Regions from separate parts of the Mesobacillus sp. LC4 genome, predicted to be linked through region 1. Evidence: riboswitches for the same ligand, from Rfam matches in the RefSeq annotation. Region 1 holds a riboswitch; each other region holds the start of a gene.

Evidence for each region. Region 1 has a riboswitch for cyclic di-GMP ahead of AB5I83_RS11710 (DUF5667 domain-containing protein). Riboswitches for the same ligand answer to the same signal wherever they lie in the genome.
Region 2: it holds a riboswitch for cyclic di-GMP, as region 1 does, so the genes downstream of both, AB5I83_RS09315 (OmpL47-type beta-barrel domain-containing protein) here and AB5I83_RS11710 (DUF5667 domain-containing protein) in region 1, are expected to answer to the same signal.
Region 3: it holds a riboswitch for cyclic di-GMP, as region 1 does, so the genes downstream of both, AB5I83_RS20035 (amidase) here and AB5I83_RS11710 (DUF5667 domain-containing protein) in region 1, are expected to answer to the same signal.

The regions. Positions count from the first base shown of each region.
Region 1 is NZ_JBGCUB010000003.1:157,457-167,545, forward strand. It holds gene AB5I83_RS11665 (MFS transporter) at 1-764, shown strand, start outside; gene AB5I83_RS11670 (DUF3784 domain-containing protein) at 977-1,699, shown strand; gene AB5I83_RS11675 (nitroreductase family protein) at 1,882-2,508, shown strand; gene AB5I83_RS11680 (DsbA family oxidoreductase) at 2,536-3,195, opposite strand; gene AB5I83_RS11685 (N-acetyltransferase family protein) at 3,351-3,803, opposite strand; gene AB5I83_RS11690 (STAS domain-containing protein) at 3,948-4,796, opposite strand; gene AB5I83_RS11695 (protein kinase family protein) at 5,059-5,673, opposite strand; gene AB5I83_RS11700 (sporulation protein) at 5,742-6,134, opposite strand; gene AB5I83_RS11705 (FbpB family small basic protein) at 6,152-6,280, opposite strand; gene AB5I83_RS11710 (DUF5667 domain-containing protein) at 6,702-7,919, opposite strand; cyclic di-GMP riboswitch class I at 8,014-8,097, opposite strand; gene AB5I83_RS11715 (pirin family protein) at 8,163-9,008, opposite strand; PreQ1 riboswitch class I at 9,192-9,236, shown strand; gene AB5I83_RS11720 (QueT transporter family protein) at 9,243-9,728, shown strand.
Region 2 is NZ_JBGCUB010000002.1:601,961-612,049, reverse strand. It holds gene AB5I83_RS09320 (hypothetical protein) at 41-847, shown strand; gene AB5I83_RS09315 (OmpL47-type beta-barrel domain-containing protein) at 890-5,125, opposite strand; cyclic di-GMP riboswitch class I at 5,201-5,285, opposite strand; gene AB5I83_RS09310 (hypothetical protein) at 5,413-10,050, opposite strand.
Region 3 is NZ_JBGCUB010000008.1:38,133-48,221, forward strand. It holds gene AB5I83_RS20025 (hypothetical protein) at 514-978, shown strand; gene AB5I83_RS20030 (hypothetical protein) at 1,096-1,383, shown strand; cyclic di-GMP riboswitch class I at 1,685-1,782, shown strand; gene AB5I83_RS20035 (amidase) at 1,824-2,717, shown strand; gene AB5I83_RS20040 (PspC domain-containing protein) at 3,212-3,478, shown strand; gene AB5I83_RS20045 (hypothetical protein) at 3,736-3,951, shown strand; gene AB5I83_RS20050 (disulfide oxidoreductase) at 4,131-4,544, opposite strand; gene AB5I83_RS20055 (DsbA family protein) at 4,547-5,227, opposite strand; gene AB5I83_RS20060 (copper resistance D family protein) at 5,270-6,367, opposite strand; gene AB5I83_RS20065 (copper resistance CopC family protein) at 6,370-6,918, opposite strand; gene AB5I83_RS20070 (FixH family protein) at 7,104-7,499, shown strand; gene AB5I83_RS20075 (ArsR/SmtB family transcription factor) at 7,638-8,006, shown strand; gene AB5I83_RS20080 (heavy metal translocating P-type ATPase) at 7,999-10,089, shown strand, end outside.

The sequences.
Region 1 (10,089 bases):
CCGCTGCAGGAATTTTACTTGTCGCCATTCCATTGAACGCTGTGTACCTCCTGTCGATGGTGGCCTACCTTGTTTTATTCGGACTGACCTGGTTCCTGCAATTTGACGAAAACAAAAAAGGTACTGAAGTAAAAGAAGGTATGCCAAAGCAAGGATTCAAAGACGTATTCCCTGTCATCGTCAAGCTGCCGATTGTGATGATGACCTTGATTTTGACGTTGATCCCTCTCATTTTCCTGGGAGGCTTCAACCTGGTGGTCATCAATATCAGTGAGCTTCAGGAAAGTACAGCCATCAAAGGCTGGATCTATACAGCAGAAGGTCTCGCCTTCATGAGCGGCGCCTTTTTGATCAAAAAAATCAGTTATAAATTTTCGCCATATAAAATATTGTTTTCCAGTTCCATGCTGATCGGCTTCTCACAGCTGTTGCTCTATTTTGCTGACCAGCCAGTCTTGACAATCATTGCCTTTCTGCTGTTCGGATTTTCCGTAGGCTGCTTCTTCCCGACCGCAGCTACCATCTTCCAGACTAGAGTGCCTAAAGACTTTCATGGCCGTTTCTTCTCGTTCCGGAATATGATGGACCGCGTTTTCTTTCAGGTCGTCCTACTCATGACCGGATTCCTTCTTGACGCAGTCGGCCTCCAAAAGATGAGCGTCATGTTCGGTGCACTGTCAATCGTCATGACAGCAATCTTTTTCCTGAGGTCGCGCAACTTAAGAGCCGCCACTACGGAAACTGAGCAAAGGGTAAGCTCGTAGACTAGATGAAATGCCATCCTGGAAAACTGGAACCGTCTCTGTCCGTCATCGAAGTTATGACGGACACTTTTCTTTTGAATCACGACTTTTCTGTCCGTCATCGAGGCTATGACGGACATTTTTCTCCCAATCACCTGATTTTTTTCCGTTAGTGAAACTTGTTTCCAGGCAATCCGTATAAGTAGGTAAGGACTCTTATAGAGGTGATCGATATGATGTTATTTATTGGGATCCAACTTCTTACGATTGTTATGTTCCTGTTCTTTGGCTGGGCGATTGTGAAGAAGAAGTGGTACGGACTGATTTCGAATTTCAATGGCAAACCTGAGGATGAGCAGCAGCAATTAATCAAGAATGGCTATCCACAAAGAGTGGGGAAGCTGATGCTCGCTACTGCCGCGGGAATGGCCCTTTTGCTTCCTTTAAGTTTCACTTCTTTTCAATATTCCCTGGAAGTCCAGTTTGGTTTTATGATGGTATTCCTTCTCGGCGGTCTGATTTATCTTTCCAAATATGAAATAAAAGAGAAGCGAAAGCGAAGCTATATTTTCAGCAGCCTTATTGCCATTGGAACGATTGGGTTTATAGTGGGACTTTTCTTTACAGGATATCAGGACTTTGAATTGAAGGACTATGGTGATTCTTTTGAAATCACAGGCATGTATGGTGAAGTTTGGGACTACGCAGATATTCGCCATGTAGAACTCCTTGAGGAAATGCCCGAAGTGACATGGAAAGAAAATGGGTTTGGCCTTGCCACGTTGGCAAAGGGACATTTCAAAGTAACGGACTACGGAAGCAGCCTGCTTTTTATCCACAAAGATTCACAGCCTTATTTATTCATCGAAACAGAAAAGGATAAGATCTTCATCAATAGCAAAAATTCAAATGAGACGAAAGAATGGTATGAAATTTTATCCAGCAAAACAAAATAAGGGGCGTCCCGGTTGAACGGGCACCCCTTATTTTCAATCCCGATTTCTCCAAAGTTCACTCCTCTTCACTGTCCAGTTATTGGAATGGTCGATTCCGGTCATACTGTTTGACTTTACCCACTTACTAATAGTAATCTGAAAGCTGCTTACTAAAAGTAACAACAACTTTGGAGGAATTCATAATGAACAAATCTGAGACAAGCCTGTCCAGTGTCATACGTGAACGACGTTCTGTCAGAAAATATGACCCTAGCTTTAAGATTTCAAAAGAAGAGATTTTAGATATATTAAAAGAGGCTGCCCTGGCACCTTCTTCAAGCAATCTTCAGCCATGGAAGTTTCTTGTCATCCAGGATGAGGAAACGAAGAAAGAACTAAGAATGATTGCCAATAACCAAGAGCAGGTCGAAACTTCTTCAGCTGTTATTGCGGTTCTGGGCGATCGGGAAATGTACCGAAATGGCGAAAAAGTATACCGCAGTTCATATGAAGCTGGGTATATGGACGAAACAACAATGAGCAGAATGATTGAAAATACCAATAAATTATACCCGTCTGCCCCCGTTGCGATCAGGGAAAACATCGCGTCTTTCGATGCCGGACTGATTTCAATGCAGCTTATGCTGATTGCCAAGGCGCGAGGTTATGACACTGTGCCGATGGGCGGATTCAACAAGCAGCAATTCCTCGAAAAATTCAACATTGATGAGCGCTATATGCCCGTCCTCCTTTTGGCTCTTGGAAAGGCTGCTCAGCCAGGGCATCCAACGACCCGCATTCCGGTCGAGGAAATCGTGGAGTTTATATAATCCTAATAAAAAGAACTAGTCCGAGGACTAGTTCTTTTTATTAGGAATCTCACAGCCATCATCATCACAGATCATTCCATCATCGCTGCTTAAAACGGTGATTTCACTCTCAGCAATGACTTTTTTCAACGACTGAACGATGACATCCGTCGGTTGTGCGCCTGTAATGGCGTACTTTTTATTGATCAGGAAGAACGGTACTCCCGTGATTCCATACTGCTGGCCGATGCTTTCATCTGCGCGGACCTCATTGGCCATTTCATCGCTAGCTAGCATTTTCTCTACTGCATCACGGTCGAGTCCCACTTCAACAGCCAATTCTGTTAATGTTTCATGGTCACCAATGTGCTTTGATTCGGTAAAATAGGCACGCAGAATTCTTTCGGTCATCTCTGCCATCAATCCATGCTTTTTAGCAAACATTGTCAAACGGTGAGCATCAAAAGTATTGGTTAAAATAAGCGTGTCCATATTATAATCCAGGCCCGATTCCTTGGCCATTTGCACCATGTTTTGCGTGCTCGCTTTCGCCTGGGCAATGCTCATCCCATATTTCTTCGCTAAAGCTTCATAAATATTATATTCAATGTCCCGACTTGAGTTCGGATCAAGCTCGAAGCATCGATACGTCACTTCAATCGGGTGATCAATCTGTTTAATAGCGTCATCCAGACGCCTTTTGCCAATATAGCAGAACGGTCAAGCAAAGTCTGTCCACATTTCAATTTGCATGCAGGATCCCTCCAGTTGATTATTTCACACTATAGTATAGGTGTTAACCATGTAAATTACACGAGATTCGACTCGTAGAGTACAGACTCACCGATGAAGACAGTGCAAATCTATTCTATTTCATAAACCAGCCAGTCTGACTGTTTTCCACCCATTTTATTGTAAAGACTTTGTGCGGCATGATTATCCTTGGACGTTTCCCATGTCATATAAGCGAAATTATTTTCCCGGATATGGGAGAGACATTTTTCAAAAAGCTGCTCTCCTGCCTTTTGGCCTCTTGCCTCGGCTGATACAAATAAGTCATTTAAAATCGCCGCCCGTTTTACCTGAAGTGTGCTGAAAGTATAATACAGGGTTGCAAAGCCGATTATTTCCCCTTCTATTTCAGCCACGAACTGCAAACCAAAGTCAGGATGAGCCAGCAAGTGTTGAATTAAATTTCTCAGTTCATCTTCATTTGGTTTTGGCTTCTTATAAAAATCCACAATGTATTGGGTCATTAAATGGTGTATCCTTGGAATGTCTCGTTCTTCAGCAGGCCGTATATTCAACTCAGCCATGCCATCACCTCCAAAATTATATTTCTCAATCCCTGCAGGTTCTTTATGCAAAAATCATTACTTTCCCTCTAGGAAATTCTCCTCTTAGAAGGTGAATCCTGCTTTTTTATGCAAAAAAAAAGCTGCGTGGGCAGCTTTCGAATTTTATGCATTTTGCAAAGTTTGAATCTCTTTGAATGCCTGGTGAAGATTTGATTTGACCATGATTCCTTCGAGGTTGAGACCAAGTGTCACCATTGTGTGGGCAACTTCAGGGCGGATGCCCGTCATGATTGTCTTGACACCAACTAGTGATAGAGCGTTGATGACCTTGAACAGCTGGTCCGCAACCATTGTATCGACAATCATAACTCCTGACACATCAAAGATAAGGTGAGAAAGCTTGAGTTTCACAGCCTGATCCAGCGTTTCTTCCATCAACAACTGGGCCCTTTCCGTATCAACATTCCCTACTAGAGGCAATACCCCTACACCAGGCATTAATGGAACGACTGGCACGGACAATTCCAATAATGCTGTCTTGGCGTTCTCAAGACTCTTTTGGTGCGAGTCGACAAATGTCAGGCTGAAGCTGTATATTGCATGGTCCATTAAAGGATCAATAATATCCAATACTTCAAAGATGACTGTTGCTGACATCTCTTTGGCCTCATGTTTGAGTGCCTTCCAGATATGATTCCGATAATAGCTTGTATCTTTAAGAGCCTCATCGAGTGAAGCACCAAGTTTATAGATATATTCTCCGGTTTCTTTGCCCCAATTTGTGATTTTTTCAAAAACCTTGCTCTGGTCTTCATGCTCAATCAATGCCTGGCCGAATAATTCGATGAAATTCGCCCTGATCTCAAGGATTTGAACTTCAATTTTACCAAGTTCATATTTCTGCGCCTCTGTCAAAGCGGCTTCAGTATACCTATCTTTATGCACAGCTTTAGCGATTTCATGCTTCCTGCTGACGATTGCTTCTCCTAATGCTTGCAGTTCGGTTGTCATTTATATTCCTCCATATGTTCAACGACAAATTGATTTATATTTTTCCTGCGGATAATATTCCAAATTGGACTGTTATAATCCATCATAACGCAGGTTCAGAATGCAGGACAAGTTTTTGAGCTTACACCTCTTTTCAGTCAGTGGAGTAAAACCGCTTTCTTTTTTGCGGGATTTCAATAAAGGACATTTTCTTAGCATGTTTAGTTTTCACTAGTTTTTAGGGGGAAGTCTCCTATCTAAAAAACGGACTGCAGCCATTGAATTAGTTAATCGTTGGCAGCAGTCCTTTTTTATAGAAGAATGCTATTAAATTTATCGCAGGTTCTGGCACTTTTTTCGGAAAACGTTCACTTCTGTAATATTTATAGAATGCACTTCTTAGGTCCTCCCACTGGGAGCATTGCTTCATTTGCCGGAATCGGGCTACATCTATAAGCTTGACTTCATCATCTGGTGTGATGATGATGTTCCGCAGATGAATATCTGAGGGATTCAGGCCTTTTTCTCTTGCTAGCTTAAGGGCATGATCGACTTCCTCGATATGGCCGGCTGCAATCGGCATGCCATTTGCCAAACACTGATAGAGTGTCATGCCCCGGACATAATCCATGACTAAGTAATTGCGTCCGGATTCGTGGAGAGTAGGGAAAAATGGAATTCCGGCAAGCTCCTTATAAATCCCGGCTTCTTCTGCGGCCACTTTCTCAAATTGAGGGAAAAAGACCTTTAGAACAAGATCTGTACCATTAATCCTGAATGCGAACGCACTCCTGCCCTCACCGACCAGCCTTAGTGATGAATCTTTATGAACCAAAGCTGCCTTTGATCCTCGGATTGAATATACAACACTGTTTGCAAGATGTTCATATTGATTCATTCTTTTGCTCCTTTCAGTCTATTCCCAATGGCTCCAACGGGGGGTTTCACCATCACCGATCCTGCAAATCATCTTTTTACAACCTTAATCAGGTCTTCATCCCAGCTTTCTATACCCTGCTTGAAAACCAATTTTGTTTTAAAATGATAGGAAATATCCTTATTTGAAGGAGGAACATCTTTCGGGAGCAGGAAGCTGAACGGCACAACATCATCCCCATCCGGCTGGATCCTTAACTGCACATCGATTGTCACAGTATCTAGTACGCTTTCTTCCTCTGTCTTTACATTCACCATGACAAGGGCACACTCAATCAGCTGCAGATCCTGATCCACAGTTCCGCCCTTGATCAAGAACTTTCCATTCACTGCCTCACCAGGAATTAAAACATCCTTCTTCAAAATCAGGTCAATCTGGGCCGAACCTACTCCTAGCAAAGACATATACTTCCGTAATAACATCCTGTTCCTCCATCTATTTACTTTTTTTGATTGATGTACTTTTCATCAAGCTTCTTTTCAATTTGCTCAATCTGTTTATGATCTGCTAACAATTCTTCTCTGTTCTTCTTAACCAGTTCATCAAAGCTAAGCTGTAATTTCTTCATACACCTACACTCCAATACTTAAATTTATGTTTTTCGATCGTAAAATGCCTCTTTATATCTATAAATAGCTCAGATTTGTTCCTTCATTTTTCGCATGCAAGTTCATGGAACCAGAGCTGTTTTTTTCATATTATTGAAGGCGTCCACTCCGCTGTTTTTCTAAACAAAAAACCTTCACCTGGTTTGGTGAAGGTTAAAAATAAATAAAGACCTTCACCAAGTTTGGTAAAGGTCTTGCTAACAACTGTCGTTGCCAGCAAAGCCGGGAGGGATTCTCCGTAATGACGACTCTGCTGTGAAAGCTACTCCCCTTTAGGAGGACTATATGATTTTATACGATAATCATACAATACAGTGTACATTCCGTCAATTCATTGAAATCAAACTGGCAGTTAATTCTGCAGCATTGACTTGCTCAATGTTACTTGCCGTTATCTTTCCCTTTTCCTTTGCTTCCATTATCATCACTGTCATCACCTTGCTCATCGTCTTGCTCATCGTCTTCTTCGCTGTCTTCATCTTCTTGTTTTTCTTTGTTTTTCTTGGTTTCTTCACGCTTTTGTTCTTCAGCTTTTTTGGTTGCTTCTTTTTGCTGCTCTTCAGCTTTTTTTGCAGCTTCCTTTCGTTGTTCTGCTGCTTTTTCTGCTGCATCTTTTTGCTTGGCTTCAGCTTTCTTCTCTGTTTCAAGCTTTTTTTCTTCAGCTTTTTTTGCTGCTAAAGCTTTCTTCTCTTCAGCTTTCTTTCCAGAGCTTTTTTCACTTTGTGCTGAAGCAGAGCCAACCTGCTGGACCGTGGTTTGTTCAGAGGCTGTTTCTTCGCTTTCATTTTCAGTTACAGTTTCAGCTGCTTGCTGTCCAGCTTCTTCTGTACTGCTCTCTTCTGATCCCTCTGTGTTTTCCTCAGTTTCTGTATCTTCCTCTTGGTCTTCTTCAGATTCTTGTTTTTTTCCTGATGCGAGACCTTTCATTTTCGAAGGATGGACGCCAAGCTGCTTGGCTGCCTGGCCAAATCCGATCTTTTCTTCTGTATATAAAGCAGTGATTTCCTCAACTGTTTTACCAGCTGCTTCTGCCAGCCAGAAGATTTGAGCAATTTGGCCGTAACCCAACTCCTGTTCGCGCAGCTGTAAAACCATTTCCTGGTCCAGATCTTTAACAACATTAGCAACGATCTTTGCTTGTTCCGTTGCTTCTTCAACTTCTTCCTTCAGCTCATCTTCAAGCTCCTCAGTAAGTTCATCCTCAACCTCAGAAACATTTTCCAGCTCTTCAGTCAGTTCGTCCTCACCTTCAGAATCAGTCTGTTCTTCAACAATTACTTCTGTAACCTTCTCTTCCGCTTCCTCAAGAGCCTCTAAATATTCTTGAAAAGCCTGTTGGACGAATTCTGTTTTTTCTTGTTCTGACATTGCGCCAGCTTCAGCCAGCCTTTCATTCGCAAACTCGAGAAGGAGTTGGGCATCTTTTTCATCATCAAAGGTAACTAGAAGCTTCAATTCCTCAAATAGTTGGTCAAAAGTAAATAAAAACTCGTCTGGAGTCGTTCCCGGGTCTACCGTTTCGCCGAGCACATCTGCAGATGCTGCAGTACCAAAAGCAAACACTCCGGTTAAAATTGTTGATGCTAAAAGCTTTTTCATTCCAATACCCCCACTGTTTTTTATATATTGGAATTAAAATCGACATAAAAAGTGCTGTCCGAAGAGCAGCACACATACATTAGCTATGTGAATCTTCGGCATCTGGCTGGCATGGTCGATGACTTTAGCCCCTGTAGCTTTGCGTCCCCCGGTTTCCCTGGGTTTGCCATTATCGGATTTTAATTCTACTTTTATCTTACTTATTCGACAGGAAAAAATAAATAGAAACTTTTAAAGTTTCGGTTATTCAGCTGCCTCGCCGAATTTACCTTCCTGATAATCGCGGTAAGCCTGGCGGATCTCATCCATCGAATTCATAACGAACGGCCCGTAGGCAACCACTTCCTCTTTGATCGGCTTTCCTGAATAGACCAACACCCTTGATCGTAGGTTTGCTTTCAGGCTTAGTTCGCTTGTCCCCTCGCCTCCGTCATTGAAAGTCAATGTTGCCGCAGCCGACTTTTTAAGGTGTGTACGACTTGAACCGGCCTCAATATCTCCTGAAAGAACATACAAGAATGCATTATGTGACTCAGGCAATGAGTATGTGAATTCGGTATCCTCAGCCAGTTGAATTTCTGATAATGTAAAAGGCACCAAGGGTTCGAGAGGCCCTTTTACACCAGCTGTTTCTCCTGAGTACACCTTTAAGATACCGCCTTCGAACTGGACAACCGGTGCCTGTTGGGAATACACATTTTGATAGGAAGTGGTAGTGCCCTTCAGCTCCTTCGGAAGATTCAGCCAGAGCTGCAATGTATGCGCGATATCATTGTCGACTGCCTCTTCAGCATGCCGCGCGCCGCTGCCTGCGTTCATATACTGGATGTCACCGGATTCCAGGATGCTGTGGCCTCCATGGTTGTCAATGTGCTCCAGCCTGCCATCAATGATATACGTAATCGTCTGGAAGCCTCGGTGCGGGTGATCGGAGAAAGTCCCGCGCTTAAACCAGTCCTCCGCCATTAAAATGAAAGGATCCAGTTCCCTCCAGTCTTGTGGGTTCAGCACAAGTCCTGCCTGGACATGCGGCATCCCTCTTTCTTCATATTGAACAGTCCAATGCTTCTTGATATCTCTTATGAACATTTTTCAAAACCCCTTTATCATACTGCTTACTTTCCTATTCTCAAATTATAACAAGGCAGCGTTATATTTTAAAATAAAGATAATTTAAGCTGAGATATCTTGTGGTCGCCCGACAACTATTATTCTAAGAAAATTATATTGTGAGAAGGTCTTTTATCCTATATAATATAAAATTGGCTTTTAAATAACGTGGTTCGTAACCATCCCACGTAAAAAAACTAGGAGAGATGAAAAATGAACACTAGAACGATTGTGAGGAACGGGATTCTTGCAGCTCTATATATTGCCGTTTCTGCCGTCATCCAGCCATTTGGCTTCACTAATGTACAATTCCGCGTGTCGGAAATGTTTAACCACTTGATCGTTTTCAATAAGAAATACTTTTTTGGAATCGTATTGGGTGTGTTTTTAACCAATTTGCTCTTTTCACCAATGGTCGCCTATGACCTCGTCTTTGGAGTTGGCCAGTCTGTGATCTCCTTGCTGATTACGATTTTCACAGCAAAATATATTAAGAGCATCATTGGCCGCATGGTTGTGAACACATTGGTCTTCACATTCACGATGTTCCTGATTGCGATTGAGCTGAACCTGGCATTCCAATTGCCATTCTGGTTCACATGGCTGACAACAGCCGCAGGTGAATTAACGGTTATGGCTGTAGGTATACCTGTAATGCTTGCGATTCACAAACGCATAAACCTTGAAAAATTAGTTTAATATAGATCAAACGCATGGATGAAGAGAGTCCATGCGTTTTGTTTTGCCTCAAAGTTGGAGTCTTTCTTTAGATATCGACTTAAGCTTCAACCGTTTTTGGTATGAACTCGCACCTGTTTCGGACATTCTAAACGGCTTCCGCTGCTATTTTGTCCGAACTTGCATCTACTTCAGACATTCTAACCGACTTCCGCTTTAATTTTGTCCGAACTTGCACCTACTTCGGACATTCTAATCGGCTTCTCCTCTGATTTTGTTCGAACTCGCACCTACTTCGGACATTCTAACCGGCTTCTCCTCTGATTTTGTCCGAACTTGCACCTGCTTCGTACATTTCAAGCGGCTTCCGCTATGATTTTGT
Region 2 (10,089 bases), on a different contig from region 1:
GAATAATAAAAGGTAAAATGAATTAATGGAGTGTAGCCAAGTGGTTAATCGTAATTATGGGAAATATCCTGTCCCAGACACATTAAAAAATCTGATTAGTTTGCAAAAGGAACTTGAACAATCAGGCATGCTTCCTTACGGGGATTTATTAGGTTTGTACTTTTCAATAGACGAAATTGACCAGCGTTATTTGAACACACCAATCGATTTAATTTCATTTGCCCGTCCGGGATCGGATGGCATCCACTTTGGCTTCCTAACTGATTTTGGAATGGCGGCAGACTTAGAAGACGCATATATTGTCCGCGTGTCACCAATGGATTTTGATGACCCTGTAAAAATCGTCGCCAGGAACTTAAATGATTTTTTAAAGCTTTTATACTCTTATCCTGCCTCTTTGGAAGTACTGGATATGAATACGGCAGAAGAAGATTTTAAAAGATTCGAAGAGGATGCTGAGGAATATCAAGTATCCCAGGAAGTAAGGGACATTTTTAAAGATTCGTTCAATTTGGAGCCTACCGGGGATTTACTTACTTACTTTCAAAGGTTGAAAGAGGCACGAGCGGAAGAGACTTTCCTTGAAACTGATGACGGAATAGGAATTGTCAATACGATTTCCGGCAACGGCAGCCATCCGGTGATGGAAGTGAGCAGAGATCGAGATTTAAAACTAGAGCAGGTTGAGGAATTTTTCAAGACAGCTACTCCGGAAGCAAGATTAAGATTCCTTCGCGACGCCCAATCATTTGGGTTGATTTTTGATGACAGAAATCTCAAGATATATTTACGAGAACAGATGAACCTAAATGATGAAGCTTTCAGGATCATGTATCCTGAAGACTAAAAGAAAGGCTCCTCATTCCGAGGAGCCTTTGCTGTTACCTGTTTATTTTACATCGACAAGAGTCGAACCTATCACAAGGTAACCATTATCAAGATATGCTCTGAATTCCAATTCTACTTTACCTGGCTTCCAGTCAAAATCCTCACGCTCGAATTTGAAATGACCTTTATCCGCTTGTTTAAACAAGCCGTTATTATCAACCTTAGGAGCCACTCCATTTAATGTCGCTGTTGGAACATCGAATGAAGAACCCGCAAATTCACGTGGGAGGTTCGCCTTTACAGTGAAGATGCCTTTATTGCCTTTAATGACTTTTGGCAGAACCTCTAGAGTTGCCGGGATGTAAACAACGAGTTCTTTTTTAACCGTAGTAATCCAGCCCGCATGGTCAGTTACTGTAATGTTTAGTTTGTAAACACCTGGCTGGTCAAGAGTCAGTTTATCGCCATTTTTGTAGGCAACACCGTTGATGGTCACTTCTTCACTTGCAATGCCTGAATGTCCGTCGGCAGCAGTATACGAAATGGCGAACTCTGAACCAAGCTTATACTCTTCCTGCACATCCACAGAAATCGTTGGTGCTGTTTTATCGATTTTAACCTGAGTTTTATTAACTTCTTCTTTATTGCCAGCTTTGTCGATGCTGTAATATTCAACCTCAATAATGCCTTCTTCAGATACCTCGAAGCTTGCACCTTCAATGAACTCTGAGCCATTGATTGAATAATATGTTTTGTCTACTTTGCTTAAGTTGTCATCCGCATTCAATACAACCTCAAAGCTTGTGTTGTACCAAATATCTGAAACATTATCTGAAGTCACAGGTGCTTCACTGTCAATTTTAACAGTGTCAGTTTGAGTTTGTTCAATGTTGCCTGCTTTGTCTACACTGTAATAGAAAACTTCGTAAATACCGTCTGCTTCAAGCGAGATTTCTGTTCCTTCAGTGAAATTCTCACCATCTAATGAATAGTAAGTTGCCTTAACTCCACTTAAATCATCAGTTGCAGTCAGCACGACTTTCATCTCACTCTGATACCACTCATCATCGAAATTAGAAGTTGTCACCGGTGCCTGGTTGTCCATTTTTACAAGTTCTGTTTTCACTTCTTCTACATTTCCAGCATTGTCGACACTATAGTAAGAAATTTCATATTTCCCTTTTTCCTTGATCATTAGGGAATTACCTTCAATGAAACCCGAACCGTTGACGGAGTAGTAAGTTGCCTCAACACCGCTTAGATTATCTGTTGCAGATAATTCAACTTCAACACGATCCTTATACCATTTCTCTTCAAGGTTGGAAACTGTAACAGGAGCCTGATTGTCTACATTTACTTTTTCTGTTTTAATTCCTTCTTCGTTTCCGGCAATATCAATGCTGTAATAGGAAACCTCATAATTTCCATCATCAGGGAACACTACACTTGTGCCTTCCGTGAATTCTTCACCATTAATAGAATAATAGGTTTTGGAAACTCCGCTCAACTCATCAATGGCTTTAAGACTAACTTTAAAACCTCCACTTACCCAACCTTCTTCAATATTAGATGTAGTAAGGGGTGCCTGACTGTCGATTTTAACCGTTTCTGTCTTAACTTCCTCTTCATTGCCCGCGTTGTCTACACTATAATAGGCAACATTATGAAGCCCATCACCTGAAATAGAGAATTCTGTTCCTTCTACAAATTCTAACCCGTTTATAGAATAGAAGGTTTGTGAAACTCCACTTAGATTATCAGTTGCAGATAATTTAACAGCAACGCTTTCTTGATTCCATTTTTCTTCAATATCTGAAACAGTAACTGGCGGCGCTTCATCTATTGTAAATACAATTGTTTGAACCTCTTCTTCGTTTCCGGCTATATCCACACTATAGAAGGAAACTTTTCTATCACCTTGAGCTAATTCAATAGTTGTACTTTCAGTAAACTCCGATCCGTTAATCGAATAATAGGTAGTTTTCACTCCACTAAAATTATCAACTGCAGATAAATTTAGTACTTTTGCTTCTTTATACGTACCGCTCTCTAAATCTGCAGATGTTACCGGAGCTGTTTTGTCTACTTTCACTGTTTCTGTTTTAACCTGCTCAACATTCCCTGCCTTATCTGTGCTATAAAAAGAAACCTGGTGGGTGCCTTCTTGTGAAATAGAAGCAGAAGAACCTTCGGCAAAAGATGCATTGTTAACAGAATAATAGGTTTTGTTCACACCGCTCTTTTCATCTTCCGCAGTTAATTGAAGGCTAAAATTAGATTTAACCCATTCAGAAGGAATATTAGATGTTGTAACTGGCGGGATTTTATCCAATTGAATTTCTACTTGAACCACATTGGAGTAATTTGACTCTCCAAATCGATCGTGATTTGCTGTTACAACATAACTATGTGTACCATCATCAATATTAAATATTGCTAAAGACGTTTTATCTGTTTTTCCAATAAACTCAGCATTTCCGTCTTTCATTTCATAAACATTAAATGATGTTATGCCATTAATCACATTCCATGTCAATGTTGCAGTTTGTCCAACTAATGATTTAAGTTTTAATACCGGTATTTCCACTTCCGGGAAAACGAGTGTTAAGCTAGTTTGACCTAGTTCTACCGATTCCCCAAAACGGTCGCTGTAGGATGAAACCTCGTAAGAATATTCGCCCTCAGGCATATTCCTCAAGGTAAGAGATGTAGAACCTATGACTGTATCTACTAAAGTTCTTTGATCTCCAATAACTTGATAAATGTAATAACCAGTTGCAAATTCAGATGCTGCCCAGCTAACATTGATGTCATTACCATTTCTCACAGTATTTTTTACCTGAGTCGGCGCTTGCATGATTGGATGTACTAATTGGTGAGAAATATTTGATGATATAGGTGACTCCCCAAAGCGATCGCTAAGAGATTGCACCTCATAATCATAAGAACCTTCAGGTAGGTTTTTAAAGGTATAACTTGTACCATCTGTAGTTTGAATAAGTTCTTTTTCTCCACTAATAACTTGATAAATATTATACCCTGTAGCAAATTCTGAACCATTCCAAGTTAAACGGATGTCATTTCCGTTTAGAATCCTAACAGTTAAGTTTTCTGGCGGGGCCATTACAGGATGCATAAGTTGATAGGTCAAATCAGAGACAGACTCAGATTCCCCGAATCGGTCACTGTAAGAAGTTACCTCAAACTCATACAATCCTTCAACCATGTTTCTGAACGTATACCCAGTGCTGGAACCTTCAATAGGCTTTACCAATATTTTTTGGTTATCAATAATTTGATAAATATTATAACCAGCTGCAAATTCTGATTCTTCCCAGGTTAGACGAAGATCATTGCCATTTAAAACTTTTAAAGACAGATTTTCTGGTGCCTGCATAGTCGGATGCTTTAAAGTGTATGAAAGATTAGATGCCTCTGCAGACTCACCAAATCTATCGCTGTTTGAAGTCACTTCATATTCATAGTTACCTTCCGGAAGATTTCTGAATGTATAAGAGGTGCCATCCATTGTTCGTTCTAGCACTCTTTTTCCGTCTATTTTTTGGTAAACATTATATTCTGAAGCATATTCTGATTCGTTCCAACTTAAACGAAGGTCATTTCCATTTAAAACTTTGAATATCAAGTCACCCGGTGGCTGCATTTCTGGATGAATCAATTCATAAGTAAGCTGAGAAGGTGTGATTGACTCACCAAATAAGGGATGCGCAGATGTAACTTCAAAGTTATATTTCCCTTCTGATAACTTCCTAACTGTGTAACTTGTATAGGAACTATCTAGAGTTTTAACACGTTCCCTAACCCCATCTGTCACTAGATAAATATTATACTCCGACGCATTAGGGGCAGACGACCAACTTAAACGAAGATCATTTCCGTTTAACACTTTAACAGTTAACTCATCAGGTGATTGCAACTCTGGATAAGTTATATTTACACTCACACTGTCTATGATAGTTGATTCAGAAGTACCCTTAACTGCGGTCACAGCGTAAGTATAACTCCCCTCTGGTACATTTCGTATGTAAGCTGAGGTTGTTACACGCTCATCAATCATTTCCCATTGATCACTATTCAGTTCGTATACTCTATAAGCATTTACCCCAGAGATTGCGTCCCAAGTTATCCGAACGTTAGCCGGAGAATATTCGACAGCTTTGACATTCTGAGGCTGTGGGATAATTTCTTCAGCCAAAGGTTTTAACAACGGCATGACCATTTGAAGAACTAGTAAAATAGTCATAAATACAGAGATTCTTCTAGTTTGTTTGTTCATATTCATCCTCCTTTTCCGCGAAAAAGGCACAAAAAAATGCCTAAAGATATTTAGGCATACTTCCGCTAAATACCTTGTGGGAACCGGCTGCCATCCACATATGTGGTTCAGGCCCTTGGCTTTGCGTCTCATAGTTTCCTATGATTTGCCTTTTTCACTAGATATTTCATATATACTACTATTTTATTAGCAAACAAATAGAACGTCAATATTAACAAAGACTATTTTCCTATCAACCGGTTATTTCTACTAAGAAAGGAGTAACAAAGTAGTTACTCCTTTAAGATTTAAATAACAGTTAGAACAATAGTTGTTTTTAACGTTCCATTTTTTATTGTAATTGTAACACTCCCCGAACTTGCTGTAGTAGGTATCGTTATTAAACCGTTGGAGTCAATAATGGCCCTACTAGGAGTTGAAATACTATACGTTGTTCCCTGAGTCGAATGTGAAATATCCTTTTGAGCACCGTCGCCAAATATCCCAGTAACCACTAGTTGTTTGGTGGACCCTTTATTTACATAAGTAGACCCTGCATCGACATTAATTTTGGTAATTAACGTGCTCAAATCTTGTGCTACCGTTAAGATAAACTTCTGGTATACTGTACCATTTTTAATTGTAATCGTAACATCTCCATACGTGGCAGACACCGGTATAGTTATCTTTCCGTTTAGATCTATAACTGCACGACTTGGTGTTGAACTTGTGTACGTTGTTCCGGTCGAGCTTGAAGTTAAGTCTTTTGTTTCTCCATTTCCTAAAGTACCTGTTACCTTCAGCTGTATTTCTTCCCCTCGATATCCTCTTGTGGATGCTGAATCAACCTGGATATCCATTATTTTTCCGCTTAAATCTTCTTCCACTGTGACCACAATCGTCGTGGACAAGTCATCGTTCCTTACAGTAATGGTGGCAGGACCATAGGTTGCGCTTGTTGATATGGTAATCTTTCCATTAGAATCTACTACTGCACGACTTGGTGTTGAACTTGTGTACGTTGTTCCGGTCGAGCTTGAAGTTAAGTCTTTTGTCTCTCCATTTCCTAAAGTGCCTGTTACCTTCAGCTGTATTTCTTCCCCTCGATATCCACTTGTGGATACTGAATCAACCTGGATATCTGTTATTTTTCCGTTTAAATCTTCTTCCACAGTGATCACAATCGTCGTGGACAAATCACCGTTCCTTACTGTAATGGTGGCAGGCCCATAGGTTGCGCTTGTTGGTATGGTAATCTTTCCATTAGAATCTACTACTGCACGACTTGGTGTTGAACTTGTGTACGTTGTTCCGGTCAAGCTTGAAGTTAAGTCTTTTGTCTCTCCATTTCCTAAAGTGCCTGTTACCTTCAGCTGTATTTCTTCCCCTCGATATCCACTTGTGGATACTGAATCAACCTGGATATCTGTTATTTTTCCGTTTAAATCTTCTTCCACTGTGATCACAATCGTCGTGGACAAATCACCGTTCCTTACTGTAATGGTGGCAGGCCCATAGGTTGCGCTTGTTGGTATGGTAATTTTTCCATTAGAATCTACTACTGCACGGCTTGGTGTTGAACTTGTGTACGTTGTTCCGGTCGAGCTTGAAGTTAAGTCTTTTGTCTCTCCATTTCCTAAAGTGCCTGTTACCTTCAGCTGTATTTCTTCCCCTCGATATCCACTTGTGGATGCCGAATCCACCTGGATATCCATTAATTTTCCGCTTAAATTTTCTTCCACAGTGATCACAATTGTCGTGAACAAATCACCGTTTCTTACAATAATGGTGGCAGGCCCATAGGTTGCATTTGTTGGTATGGTAATCTTTCCATTAGAGTCTACTACCGCACGGCTTGGTGTTGAACTTGTGTACGTTGTTCCGTTCAAGCTTGAAGTTATGTCTTTTGTCTCTCCATTTCCTAAAGTGCCTGTTACCTTCAGCTGTATTTCTTCCCCTCGATATCCACTTGTGGATACTGAATGAACCTGGATATCTGTTATTTTTCCGCTTAAATCTTCTTCCACTGTGATCACAATCGTCGTGGACAAATCACCGTTCCTTACAGTAATGGTGGCAGGCCCATAGGTTGCGCTTGCTGGTATGGTAATTTTTCCATTAGAATCTACAACTGCACGGCTTGGTGTTGAACTTGTGTACGTTGTTCCTTCAGTTGATTCGGTAACATCCTTTGACATTCCATCGAAATATACTCCTCTAATAATTAACTGACTGACATCACCAATTTGAAAAAAATTATTAGGTATTTCAGCTTTTAATTCAACTAACTCATTAATGGGAATATCTTCTACGGTGACAATTACTGTTGTCCTTAAAGAACCATTGGTTATATTAATAGTCGCATTCCCTGGTGTTGCGGTAGCAGGTATGGAAATTAATCCAGTGGAATCTACAACCGCTCTGCTTGGGACCGAACTTCCATAAGTAGTCCCTTCTTTTGATGATGATATATCTCTTACTGCCCCATCTAAATATACTCCAGTTATTACAAGTTGAATTTTATCTTCTGCATTCACTGTATAACTATTTGATTCTGTTATTATGTCAGTAAGAATTTCACTTGGGTCTTCTTTCACAATAATTATAACCGTGGCTTCTATGGTACCATTCCTAATGGTAATAACAGCTTCACCATATGTAGCTGAGCCAGGAATGTTAATATTACCATTTTGATCCACTAAAACCCTACTCGGAGTTGAACTTACATATGTTGTTCCCGAATTGCTTGATTTCATATTTCTTTCTTCTCCGTCACTGAACCACCCTTTAACTGCTAATGATACAGTATCACCCCGATGTAATTCTTTAGTGGCAGGGGAAACTTCTAATTCCTTCAATACTGGACTGCTCACTATGATAGTGCTTTTAACAATTTTCCCATTATTCTTTGCTGTAATTATAACTTCACCATTTTGTGCTGATGCAGGTACAGTAACCAAACCACTTTCATTTACAATTGCTTTGCTGGAATCTGAGGATACGTATGTTGTTCCCTCTAAGCTATCGGTTACATCCTTGGATGAACCATCAGACATCGTTGCCCTGACCATTAATTGTATCGTTTCTCCTGCAGGTACTGCTCCTTCGGAAGGTGACATGGCAAGACTCTGAACGGTAGGCGGTCCAGTTACTGTGACAGCAGCTTTTGATTGTATTCCGTTATAGTTAATTGTAATTGTTGCCGTACCAGGGTTAGCTTCATGTGAAGCAAAAACCAAACCATTTTCACCAACACTTACACTCGAATTATCACTTACATATTTAATACCCGATGAACCTGAAGTGATTTCTTTTATAACACCATTTTCTGAAACCTCTACATAAAGTTGTTTCGATTGTCCTGGCGAAAAAGATAATGAAAATGGCTTTAAACTGAGAAACGACTCACTAATTTCTCCTGGTATCGTAATTTTCACACCATCTTCCACTGCTCCATTTTGTGCTTGAATATACACAAAACCTGGCTCTGCATCTGGAGATACAGTGATTAGCCCATTTTCATCAACTAGTACCTGCTCTGGATTAGTTGATAAGTAAGTTGTTCCAGCTAAGGAAGTCACATCACTTGAAGAACCATCCGTCATTTTTAGAACTGATTGAAGTTGAACAGATTCACCAGGCTCAATAATTAAATCTTTTGGAGATAATTCTAGACTAGACGGAGAAACAGGAGCAATCGTTATTAAGCCACGCACATTAAACGAATACTTACTCAGGTCCCATACACCATCATTCGCACCTATAGCAGACTGTCTAATATACCTTGTATTCTCTTTATTATCGATTAATCTAAAATAATTGATTTTCCACAGGCCTAGTTCATCAAATTTATCAATTTTTACAGTTCCTATATACTTGTCTGACTGCCTACTGAAATTCACACCAAACGTTCTGCCGCTTGGTTTGCTGAAGTTTGCATATACACTGCTTATTCCGGAAAGGCTGTCTACAATTTCAGCAGTATATTTCACTAATGCTTCTGTTTTAGAAAGTTGTACTACCTCAATAGCTAAGTCTTTAAAAATTGGTCCAATGAGGTCTGGAGTAGTTCCGCCTACTTCAAAGATGCAGCTACTAAAATCTCTTTTCTCATAATTGCTAGAACTGTATAAAGTAGAATCATAGATTGTTTTACTATTGTACTCTTTGTCATACATATAAACGTATTGAAGTTTCCATGTTCCTATTTCTTCAAAAGTATCAATATGTATTTTACCTTCAAATTTTTGAGATGTTTGATTATAGTAAAGGTACACATTTTGCGTTCTGCCACTCGGCTTTACAAATCTTGCAGAAACACTCGAAACTCCAGATTTATCATCTGTTACATCTGCGACAATTGTAGCAGATTCATTTGCCTTAACAGCAGTTTGATTTATAACCTCAATTTCATTCAAGACTGGTGGAGTGAAATCTTCTTTAGGCGGCTCAGGTGGTTTAGGTGTAACCCCACTTACATTAATGACATAAGGAGCATAATCAAATTTTTGAGTACTGGAATAACTACTATTAATATCATAGACGTAAGCCGAATTATCTTTATTATCATATAAAGAAATATAGTTTAGTTCCCATTCACCTGGATCATCATATTGTGAAAAGCTTACAGTAGCCTCATATTTATTTGTAGTTTGATTTAAATAAAATGTTAAGTACTTACTATTGTTGTTCGGGGAACGATAATATCCTGAGACTGATCTCACACCTGAAAGGTCATCAGTTACTTCTGCAATGAGTTTCACAGAATTTTCGGGTGTTGCTTCGTTGGCTGAAATCTCTAAGCTTTTAAGCTCAGGTGCTGTCGTGTCGGGCGTGGGCCCTTCGATGATAACATCTGTTGCATTGGCTAGAACAGGAGCAATCCAAAGTATAAAAATAAAGAAAACAATCATTGTTTTTTTTATAGTTTTCTTAGATAATAGCAACTTTTCTTCCTCCCTTTTACTAAGAGTTTTGAATGAATA
Region 3 (10,089 bases), on a different contig from region 1:
AGTGCGTTATCGCACAACGTATTACTATCCTTGCCCAAAGTGATCATCAAGACGAAAAGTTGATACTTATACTATCCTTTACACCGAACAAAAATAATTCTTATTCATCATAACAGGGATCGAAAAATATAGCAAATCATCCCGGCCATAACTTGGAAAGAGTCTATTCTCGCTGACTATGAAGGTTGCTTTAATAACAAAGAAGTTATTATGTAAGTCCTTAACCCTAAGCTTTGTAACATCAAGTGGATAGGTCCCCGCGCAGCCCATTGTGAAGATTTTATGTTTGCTTCAGATGTTTTCATCATATAGAACAAACTGGTTGAGGATTTTATTAAAGAAATCAAAGGGAATCAATCCGAAGGTAGCGAATAGTTATATTTGCAACTTATTCCACCCTTAGATTCAGTGATTTATTAGATTCATAGTTTATTCTAATTAGGGGGCTGTATTCCAATAAAACGAAAGAAGTTGTTTTTAGTTTTCATATTTCTAATAGGTATAGTTAGCTTTGTGGTTTGGTATTCCGTACCCAAAGAAATCAATCAAGCATTTGACGGAATCGTTTACGGAGTTGGTAATAAAAGCAATCAATTAAATAAAGAAGTTACAATTACAATTAAAGGTAAATTGTATAGAAAAATTTTTAACCAAGATCGTTTTAAAGGAACCATAGATATAAAAGGAGAGTTGCCAAAAAATATTATCATTGATAAGAAGGAAGTAGAAGTTGTTTTTATTGAAAACGGCGGCTCTTTATCACTCGGGGATTCCCCCTACGGCTTTCTTTATATAAATAAGGATTTAAGTGAGCTAACTATTATCGTTTACGAACTGCTTGAGTCTGGAAGGGATAATGCCACATATGAATGGGACCCTAAAGGGGGGCTATTAATATCTGGACCTGCAACAAATAGAAAAGAAGCTTTAAACATATCAAACAAATTAATAGGAGAACTGCTTAAACCACTTGAATAGATGTATATTTGTAAAGTTTATATTTCAGCCAACGTGAGCGATCATCCAAGGAGGATTGGATCACCTTTGTTGAATTCCTTATTCAACAAACGGCTAAAAATATACGGAGGTATAGTTATGTGGGTAATATTTGGGGTTATTGCAATAGTAGCAACGCTTATCAATCTTTATATGTATACAGCAGGGAAGGATTATAAACTTGCGATGGCGATGGGGTTATCATTTACAGCATTAACACTTTGTGCAGATTACAGTTATGTATCTCGGTGGCTAAAAATAGAAGATTGGGCGGCATTAGCTGATGTAGTACCTGGTATGGCAAGGGCATTATGGTTTTTGACCATTGTTTCTATCTTACTAAATATAGCCCCAATATTTTTAGAACGAATACGCAGGAAACAATGACTTTTTTCCCTTTATTTCTATAATGTGCAGGCCTTTATGAATAACAAACGGTGTGTATATTCAATAACAAGGTATGCACATTGAAGTTGAAAATATTTTTGTATGCTCTCTTAAAAAACACTGCATACAATAACGTGTTTTCTTGTGGCATACAAAACGTGATCAAGCAATCCAGTGCATGTTATTTTTATCCTACTCAATAATGTGAACAAGACTCAATATTGTACTTTGTTTTTTGAAATAGTTCAAAAAATTCGATTCCAATTGATACTAGGACAGGATATACTCAAATTAAATAAAAAACTGATAAAGGCAAACTTGTTGAAAGGCAAGGACGCAAAGCCATGGGCCTGAGTGTAAAGAGATATTTCCTTTGCATATGGTTGCCAGGTTGCCAGACTCCTAAAATGGTGTCTTGGCCATAAAAAGGAGCGGAGAATATGAATATCAATAAATACCTCTTATTAAGTCTTATCTTATTTATGGGTTTTGGTCCTCTTCAAACCCTTTCTCAACCTATTAAAGCTCATGCTAACGCAGGAGTTCCCACGGCAACATGGCTTTGGAATACTTCAACGATTGCTACGCAAGGAAAAGAGATTCTTTCATTCGCAGGAAATAATCAAGTTCAGCAAATATACCTTCAAATTAATAAAAACATTCCTTTCGATACTTATAAATCATTTATTCAAAAAGCAACTGAAAAAGGCATAGAAATACACGCTTTAGATGGCTCGCCGCAATGGGTTTCCTCTAAAGGTTCTGCTTATTCTAAGGAATTCTTTAATTGGGTAGGAAACTACCAAAAATCAGCCTCACAGACACAAAGATTTACTGGTATTCATTTAGATATAGAGCCATATCTATATAGTGGTTGGAACTCAAAATTCAAGAATACTGTACTTGCATATCAAAATATTATCAATCATGCTGCTGTTACTTCAGAACAACTTGGACTTACATTTGGAATCGATATTCCTTTCTGGTTTGATGAAATTGCATATAGCAATACTTACGGGAAAGGTAATTTAGCTAGTTGGGCGATTAAGACAACAAGTTATACGACTATTATGGCATACCGCGATCAGGCTGCTGGAGGAAACGGAATTATTGAACTAGTGAGAAATGAAGTACAATATGCTTCCTCTCTTGGCAAACCCATTGTGATTGGAGTAGAAACTGGCAAATCAGAAGAAGCCAATCTTGTTAGTTTTTATGAAGAAGGTGCTGCTCATATGTATAGTCAGCTTTCTTTAGTGAAGAGTGCGTATCCACAACCGGATGTGACTTTTGCCATTCATTATTTACACAGTTGGATGAAAATGGCTCCTTAAGAACATTGGCAGAGTGAAAAAAAACTCCTTTAGAAAAACCCGCTAAATGCCTTATAAAGGTAGTTAGCGGGTTTTTAACCTGATTTTGAGTATTAACTGCAGAATTTCTTAAACACCAGCTAGTCGGTGAAGTTGTTTGGAACATATCAATGTTTATTCCAAGAATGATCATTCGCTTAATAAGTAACATTTGGTGAAGCGGTTAGTCAAACTTGAACTATGAGGGTGAATGTAAATAAAACAATAGATTTTATCCAAACGGATGCATGGGTTCAGGAAGAAGATGCGCCTTTTTTGAAAATCTTCTGGATCGAGGATTTTAATTGAAGAAGAAATCGTATTCATGTTATTAAATCAAGAGTAAGATAACACGACCTTAAATTAAAGGTATGAGACTATTTATTGTAGAACTTAAATAATAAAATCAAATTGCAAATAAATCAGACTGTAAAATACGTTTATATGAGGTGAAAATACTGAAAAGAAATAGGCTGATGAGGTCAAATTCGGATTATGTATTTTTAGGTGTATGTGGAGGAATCGCAGAGGCTCTTTTCATTTCATCCTTTATTGTGAGATTGGTATTTATATTCGTGCCAGTATCGCCAATACTCTATCTGATTTTAGGAGCACTTATGGAGAAAGACGATTTATTCTACGGAGATCGTGTAAGAAAGAAGAGCACTATTAAAACTGCATTGTTAGCATTTATTTTTACTGCTTTAGTATTTGTAATCTTTTTTTACATGGGTCTCCTTTAGGGAAGTAATTTTTGAATATAGTAAATATTCTTCAAAGAAGATGCAGGTTAGTGGAAAAAGAAATTATAAAAAGGGTCAGGCGAAAGGGGAAAATGAAAGATTTTAAGAAATGGAGTTACTTCTGGGTACTAATAGTTGGAATCTTGATAGGTTATATTGGAATTCCAATGCTCTCACGATTTAACTAAGAGGAAAATTAGTTTAACAAAAATCAGAAAAAAATTTTGGAATATTTATATTGATAAGGGAGGGATTCTATGGTGTTTGAAACACTAACAGGACAACTTACGGTTGTAATCACCCTTGCTTTTGGTTCATTGTTAATTGTTCTGTACCCTTTAATAAATAAGGAAAATAAATATTTTGCTTGGTTTAGTTTAATGATGGGCGTTATTGTGTTATTGCTTTTATTATGGTTCACATTTGGCAACGAGGTTATTAGATATCAAATACTAAGATATGGACTTCAATAAAAACCATCTAATCTACTTAGAGCGAGAGTTGAAGTTCAGGCTGCCGTTATTGGCGTTTTTTTATTTGACTAAGCTGCAGTTTTGTTGAACTAGAATTGACTTAACTATATTTTCACCGATAGAAATAATCAATAAATAAAGCTTTGGGATCTCCCAAAGCTTTATAGCGGTTTACTGCCTTATTTTTGTTTTTTTATTAGTACCATAAACACTATGATTAATGAAAAAGCTGTAAATGCTAAAAATGGTATGGTGATGAAATCTAGCCAGTTTATATATTGAGCGCTGCAAGGAACACCGCTGGAACAAGGTTTGATCTCTGCAAAACCAGGTACTTTTTGCTGTAGATAGTGGAATAATGAAACAAACCAACCGATGACTGCCATAGGCAAGACGAAACGCTTCACAGATGGATCATTTTGAAAGGTTCCTATTCCAAGTATTAAAACTAGTGGGTACATCAGAATCCGTTGATACCAGCAAAGCTCACAAGGAATGAAATCACGTATTTCACTAAAATATAGGCTGCCTAAGGTGGCAACGACTGATACGAGCCAAGCTAGATAAAGAGAGTACTTTCTTAAAATATCCATCCTTATTTATCCTCTAACGCCTGGTCAATGAGTAGTTTGATTTGTTCGTAATCAAATGGATCCTCGACCATCGTTCCATTGACCATAATACTTGGTGTAAGCTTTACTTCAAACTCCTCTACTAATTGTGAATCTTTATTAACTTCATCCATTTCAGTTTGATCGTTGATATCCGCCTCTAATTGTTCTACATCTATGTTGGGAATACCGGAGGCAATTTCTAATATCTTTTCCTTGGTAATCCAAAGATCATCATGGTTTTCTGCTGGTTGAGCCTTAAACATCTCTTTATTGAAAATCCAATAGCTTTCTGGATTTTGTTTGAAGACAGATTCCGCAGCAAGAGACCCTAACTTGGATTCCTCTCCGTGAAAAAGAACATTGATATAAGCAAACTTAACTTTTCCTGTTTCAACATAGTCCTTTACCAGTTGCGGATAGAAATTTTGACTCCATGCTTTACATGCAGGGCACTTAAAGTCCCCGAACTCTACAACCGTCACCGGTGCATCTGGGTCACCTAGTACAGGCTGTCCTTCAATTGACGGTTGCTTGTCAAAACTAACATTATTAGTAGTATCTGATTTCATATTATTCACTAGCACTAAAGCAATTAATAAGGCAAAAATAATGATGGTTATAACGACGGCCATCTTAAATGGTTTGTTTGTATTGCTGTTCATATTAACACCTCTTCAAAATTATATGGGAAAGATAGTTTTGTTTTATTGAAGACTGAGCACAAGAGATAAGTAGCCGGATATTACAAATAAGAAGCACATGAAAAACGAAATGATGATTGGAACTTTCCTGTTGAATGACAGAATGATGAGCGCCAAGAAAACAAAGGATAAAGCGAAAAAAGATAAGCTGATCCCGTTTACAGAGAATTGGACGACTAAATCAGGATCAATATTCCCTCTGAATATGGTTGAAAAAAGTCTTGAAGCTCCTTCAGTTTGAATAGTTAGTGCAATCTCATGAGGGGGCGACTGCTGACCCAGTGCTGCAGTGACAGAAAATATAAAAAGGATCACGATGCTTTCAGCTCTTGTCCATTGGATTGGATTATACGCTGAGTCCGCCAACAACTTTTTTCGAACGAGAAAACTGTTAATAAAGGCATAAGCCATTAAGGGCAGGATGAGCAAATGCTTTAGTAAGAGAGCTTGTCCATAAGAAATACTCCAGGAAGTTGGGTAATCCTTAAATTCCACGACGAACGACATCAGGATTAAGCCAGATAGTATTGTTACGGAAAAGCAAACCATAGCCAGTGGCCTGAACCACTTTAAAAATGATAACCAGTTCAATTGATTGGTTGAGAACCAGCTCACGACGATCAGAACACCTACCCAAACACTTACAGCGGTAAAGTGTGCCGAATGGGTCAGGAACCCTTTCCATTGATCAAGTGAGCTTGCATGACTCGACCATCCAAGGGCTAATATTAATAGGAAGGTAAAAGCCAGTCCAATTAAGGCATAGATTGTTTTTTTTCGATAATCAACCCAAACAATATAAATAAATAATAGATTAGCGAGAACAAAGGTAAGGATCCATGCTTTTCCGATTTCAAATGTGTAGAGGACGGATTGAAGCGTAGTTAAGAATCCTAGATCATGATATAAATGGAGAATTAGTGATAATACTGGCACAAAGGAAAATAAGGCTATACCCCCTGTTGCAGACATCATGATGCCCTTGGGTATCCGAATTTCCGGCTTGTACGAATTTGGTATTAAGCTGAAAACAAAGGCTCCCATAAGAAGGGAGAAGCATAGGTAAAGTAGTGTTTCACTGATAATGGTTAATGTGATCATGATTACTTCTTCCTTCTAAAAAAGATCAAGAATGTGCCTACAATGATAAGGATCAAAATGATCAATATTGTTATTAAAACAGAATCCGACAATGGTTCTTGCTGGTTTTCCGTTTTGTCAGATGAAGGCGGAGCAGGATTTGGGTCATCACCCAGTCCACTTTCTTCATCGATTGGTTCTTCTTCTACTTCCTCGGTTTGTTCCATTTCAACAAAGAAGGTAAACTCACCTTCAATTGGGTGGCCATCTGCACCGATAATTTCCCACTGAACGAGATATTCCCCATTTTCCAATGGTTGTTCGACGGTTCCTGTCATTTGATGTTCGTCCAAGGTAATATTGGCAAAATGAACAACCGGACCATTGACAGCATTTACCACGAATGTGCTGCCTTTTTCTACCTTTGTTTCAAAGTCCAATGATATCTGCTGGACTTGTTCCGTTACAACTTCACCTTTTTTCGGAGAAGAGGTTTCTAACCCTGTATGAGCTGCCGCAGTGGTTGTGAAAGCAAACAGCAATAGTAAAGACAAAAGGATGTTTTTAATCATTTCTAACCTCCGAATAGTACTAACCGGTTTCTATTTTAACAAAGATACTATTACAGTCATACAGTTATTAGAATGTAATTTGTGACAAATTATCAAACAAATGATTTTCTTAGTTCCTTAACCAATCACTATGGTTTATATTTTTTAAAATAGATCATGTTTGTACTATACAGGAGGAAATCATAGTGAAGAAGTTAATATTATTAATTCTTAGTACAGTGTTGGTGTTTGTTGGCTGTTCCAATAAATCGACTGAAGACCTAGAAATACCTGAATTGATTGAAGTGGCTGTAGAGACAACGCCGGCAACGTTAACAGTAAATGAAACCATAAGAATTGAAGCCAAAGTCACTCAAGGAAAAGAAGTGGTTAAGGACGCTGATGAAATGAAATTTGAGATATGGAAAGACGGACAAGAAGATGACCAGCACGAGAAGTTATCAGGGAAGCTGGATAAGGAAAAAGGCGTATACTATGCAGAAAAAATTTTTGACGAAGCTGGCAAATACAATGTCATTGCACATGTAACAGCCAGAGATATGCATAATATGCCGAAAATCCAGCTGGAAATAAGCGAATAATTAGATAGAAGAGAAGAATGGGGCTTCCATTCTTTTTTTATCGTGTATCGTGTAATATTCTAATAATCGTTTGACTATTTGAAATCCATTGCATATACTGATACTCAAATAAATGTTTGAATGAGAGGTGAGAATCGTTTGAAACATGATGATGTGTGTGAGATAACTTGTTTTGATGGACCTAAAGTGGACCGGGTAAAGGATTCTTTATCTAAACATAATACATTTTCTGTTTCTAAAATGTTCAAGGCATTGGCAGACGATACAAGGTTAAAAATTGCTTTTGCATTAAGTGAAGAAGATGAGCTTTGTGTGTGTGACGTCGCTAATATTGTAGGGTGTACAACCGCAACTGCTTCCCATCATTTACGACTGCTCCGCAACATGGGGCTGGCAAAATATCGGAAAGATGGAAAGCTGGTTTTTTACTCTTTGGATGATGAACATGTAAGAAAACTGATTCAACTAGCCTTTACTCATGAAAAGGAGGGGAAAGTGCATGGATAAAGCGATTGAACAATCAGGAGAAAAACATGTATACCGAATACAGGGATTCACCTGAGCAGGCTGTGCGACTACGTTCGAAAAGAACGTAAAACACCTGGAGGGTGTTTCAGATGCAAGTGTTAACTTTGGCGCTTCCAAACTTGTATTGTACGGCAATGCTTCAATTGAACAACTTGAAAAGGCCGGGGCTTTTGAAAATCTAAAAGTCATACCGGAGAAGGATCGATTTGAAGAAAAGAAAGAACCATTTTTGAAAAAGCATGCTACGGTCATCACATCATTTGTTTTCTTGCTTTTGGGGTGGATTTCCGGACAGTTGAACGGAGAAGAGAATATCGCCTCCATTATTGCATACGCAGCCTCGATCCTAATAGGAGGCTACCGATTGTTTAACACAGGGTTGAAGAACCTGTTTCGATTAAACTTTGATATGAAAACCTTAATGACCATTGCCGTCATTGGTGCAGCTTTCATTGGTGAATGGGGAGAAGGTGCTACAGTTGTCATCCTGTTCGCCATCAGTGAAGCCCTTGAGACCTACTCAATGGATAAAGCCCGTCAATCCATTCGATCATTAATGGACATTGCTCCAAGGGAAGCCTTGATCAGAAGAGGCAATCAGGAAATGATGATTTCTGTCGATGAAATTCTGATCGGAGATATTATGATTGTCAAACCCGGGCAAAAAATTGCGATGGATGGCATCGTTTTAAAGGGTACTTCAGCAATTAACCAGGCAGCGATCACTGGGGAGTCTGTGCCAGTTGCTAAAACAATCGATGATGAAGTTTTTGCCGGAACTCTTAATGAAGAAGGGCTTCTTGAGGTTAAAGTAACCAAACATGTGGATGACACGACCATTGCGAAGATCATCCATCTGGTTGAAGAAGCACAAGCTGAGCGAGCACCTTCACAGGCATTTGTCGATCGCTTTGCAAAATATTACACGCCGGTCATTATGTTGATCGCTCTAGGAGTTGCCGTCATTCCTCCACTTTTCGGAGCTGACTGGAACACTTGGATCTATCAAGGTTTAGCAGTATTGGTAGTCGGCTGTCCGTGTGCCCTTGTTGTTTCTACACCCGTATCAATTGTTACTGCAATTGGAAACGCAGCCCGAAACGGCGTATTGATCAAGGGTGGAATTCATCTTGAAGAAATGGGATCGATCAAGGCCATTGCTTTTGATAAAACAGGCACATTAACAAAAGGGGTTCCTGTTGTTACCGATTACCTTCCGGAAGATGGAGCGACAAACGAACAATTAAAAATCATTGCAGCCTTAGAAAATGGTTCTCAACATCCACTGGCTTCTGCGATCATGAAGAAGGCAGAGGAAGAAAACCTGGATTATCAGAGTGTTGATATTACTGATTTTACCTCGATAACGGGAAAAGGAATAAAAGGGGATATCAACGGTGAGACATATTTTGTCGGCAGCCCGAATTTATTTGAAGAAATCCTGACTGACGGGATTAAGGCCGAACTAAAAGAGAAAATTGAAACCTTACAAAGCCAGGGGAAAACCGTGATGGTTGCTGGAACGTCAACGGAAATTACCGCTTTGATCGCTGTTGCAGATGAAGTGAGAGAAACGAGTCAAACAGTGATTCAAAAACTTCATTCTTTGGGTATCGAGAAAACAATCATGTTAACTGGTGATAACTCAAGGACTGCGAATGCCATCGGAAAGCAAGTAGGCGTTTCAGATATTAAAGCAGAGCTGTTACCCCATGATAAGCTTAATTACATTAAGGACCTCAGACAAGAATTTAACCGTGTGTCCATGGTCGGTGATGGAGTAAACGATGCTCCTGCTCTTGCGGCTTCAACTGTGGGGATTGCTATGGGAGGTGCAGGGACAGATACAGCATTAGAAACAGCTGATATAGCCCTGATGGCTGATGACTTAGGTAAGCTTCCATTTACCGTGAAATTGAGCCGAAAAGCATTAGCGATCATTAAACAGAATATAACCTTCTCATTAGGTATCAAGCTGGTTGCGTTATTGCTCGTCATTCCAGGATGGCTCACTCTCTGGATTGCGATCTTCGCTGATATGGGCGCTACTTTACTTGTTACC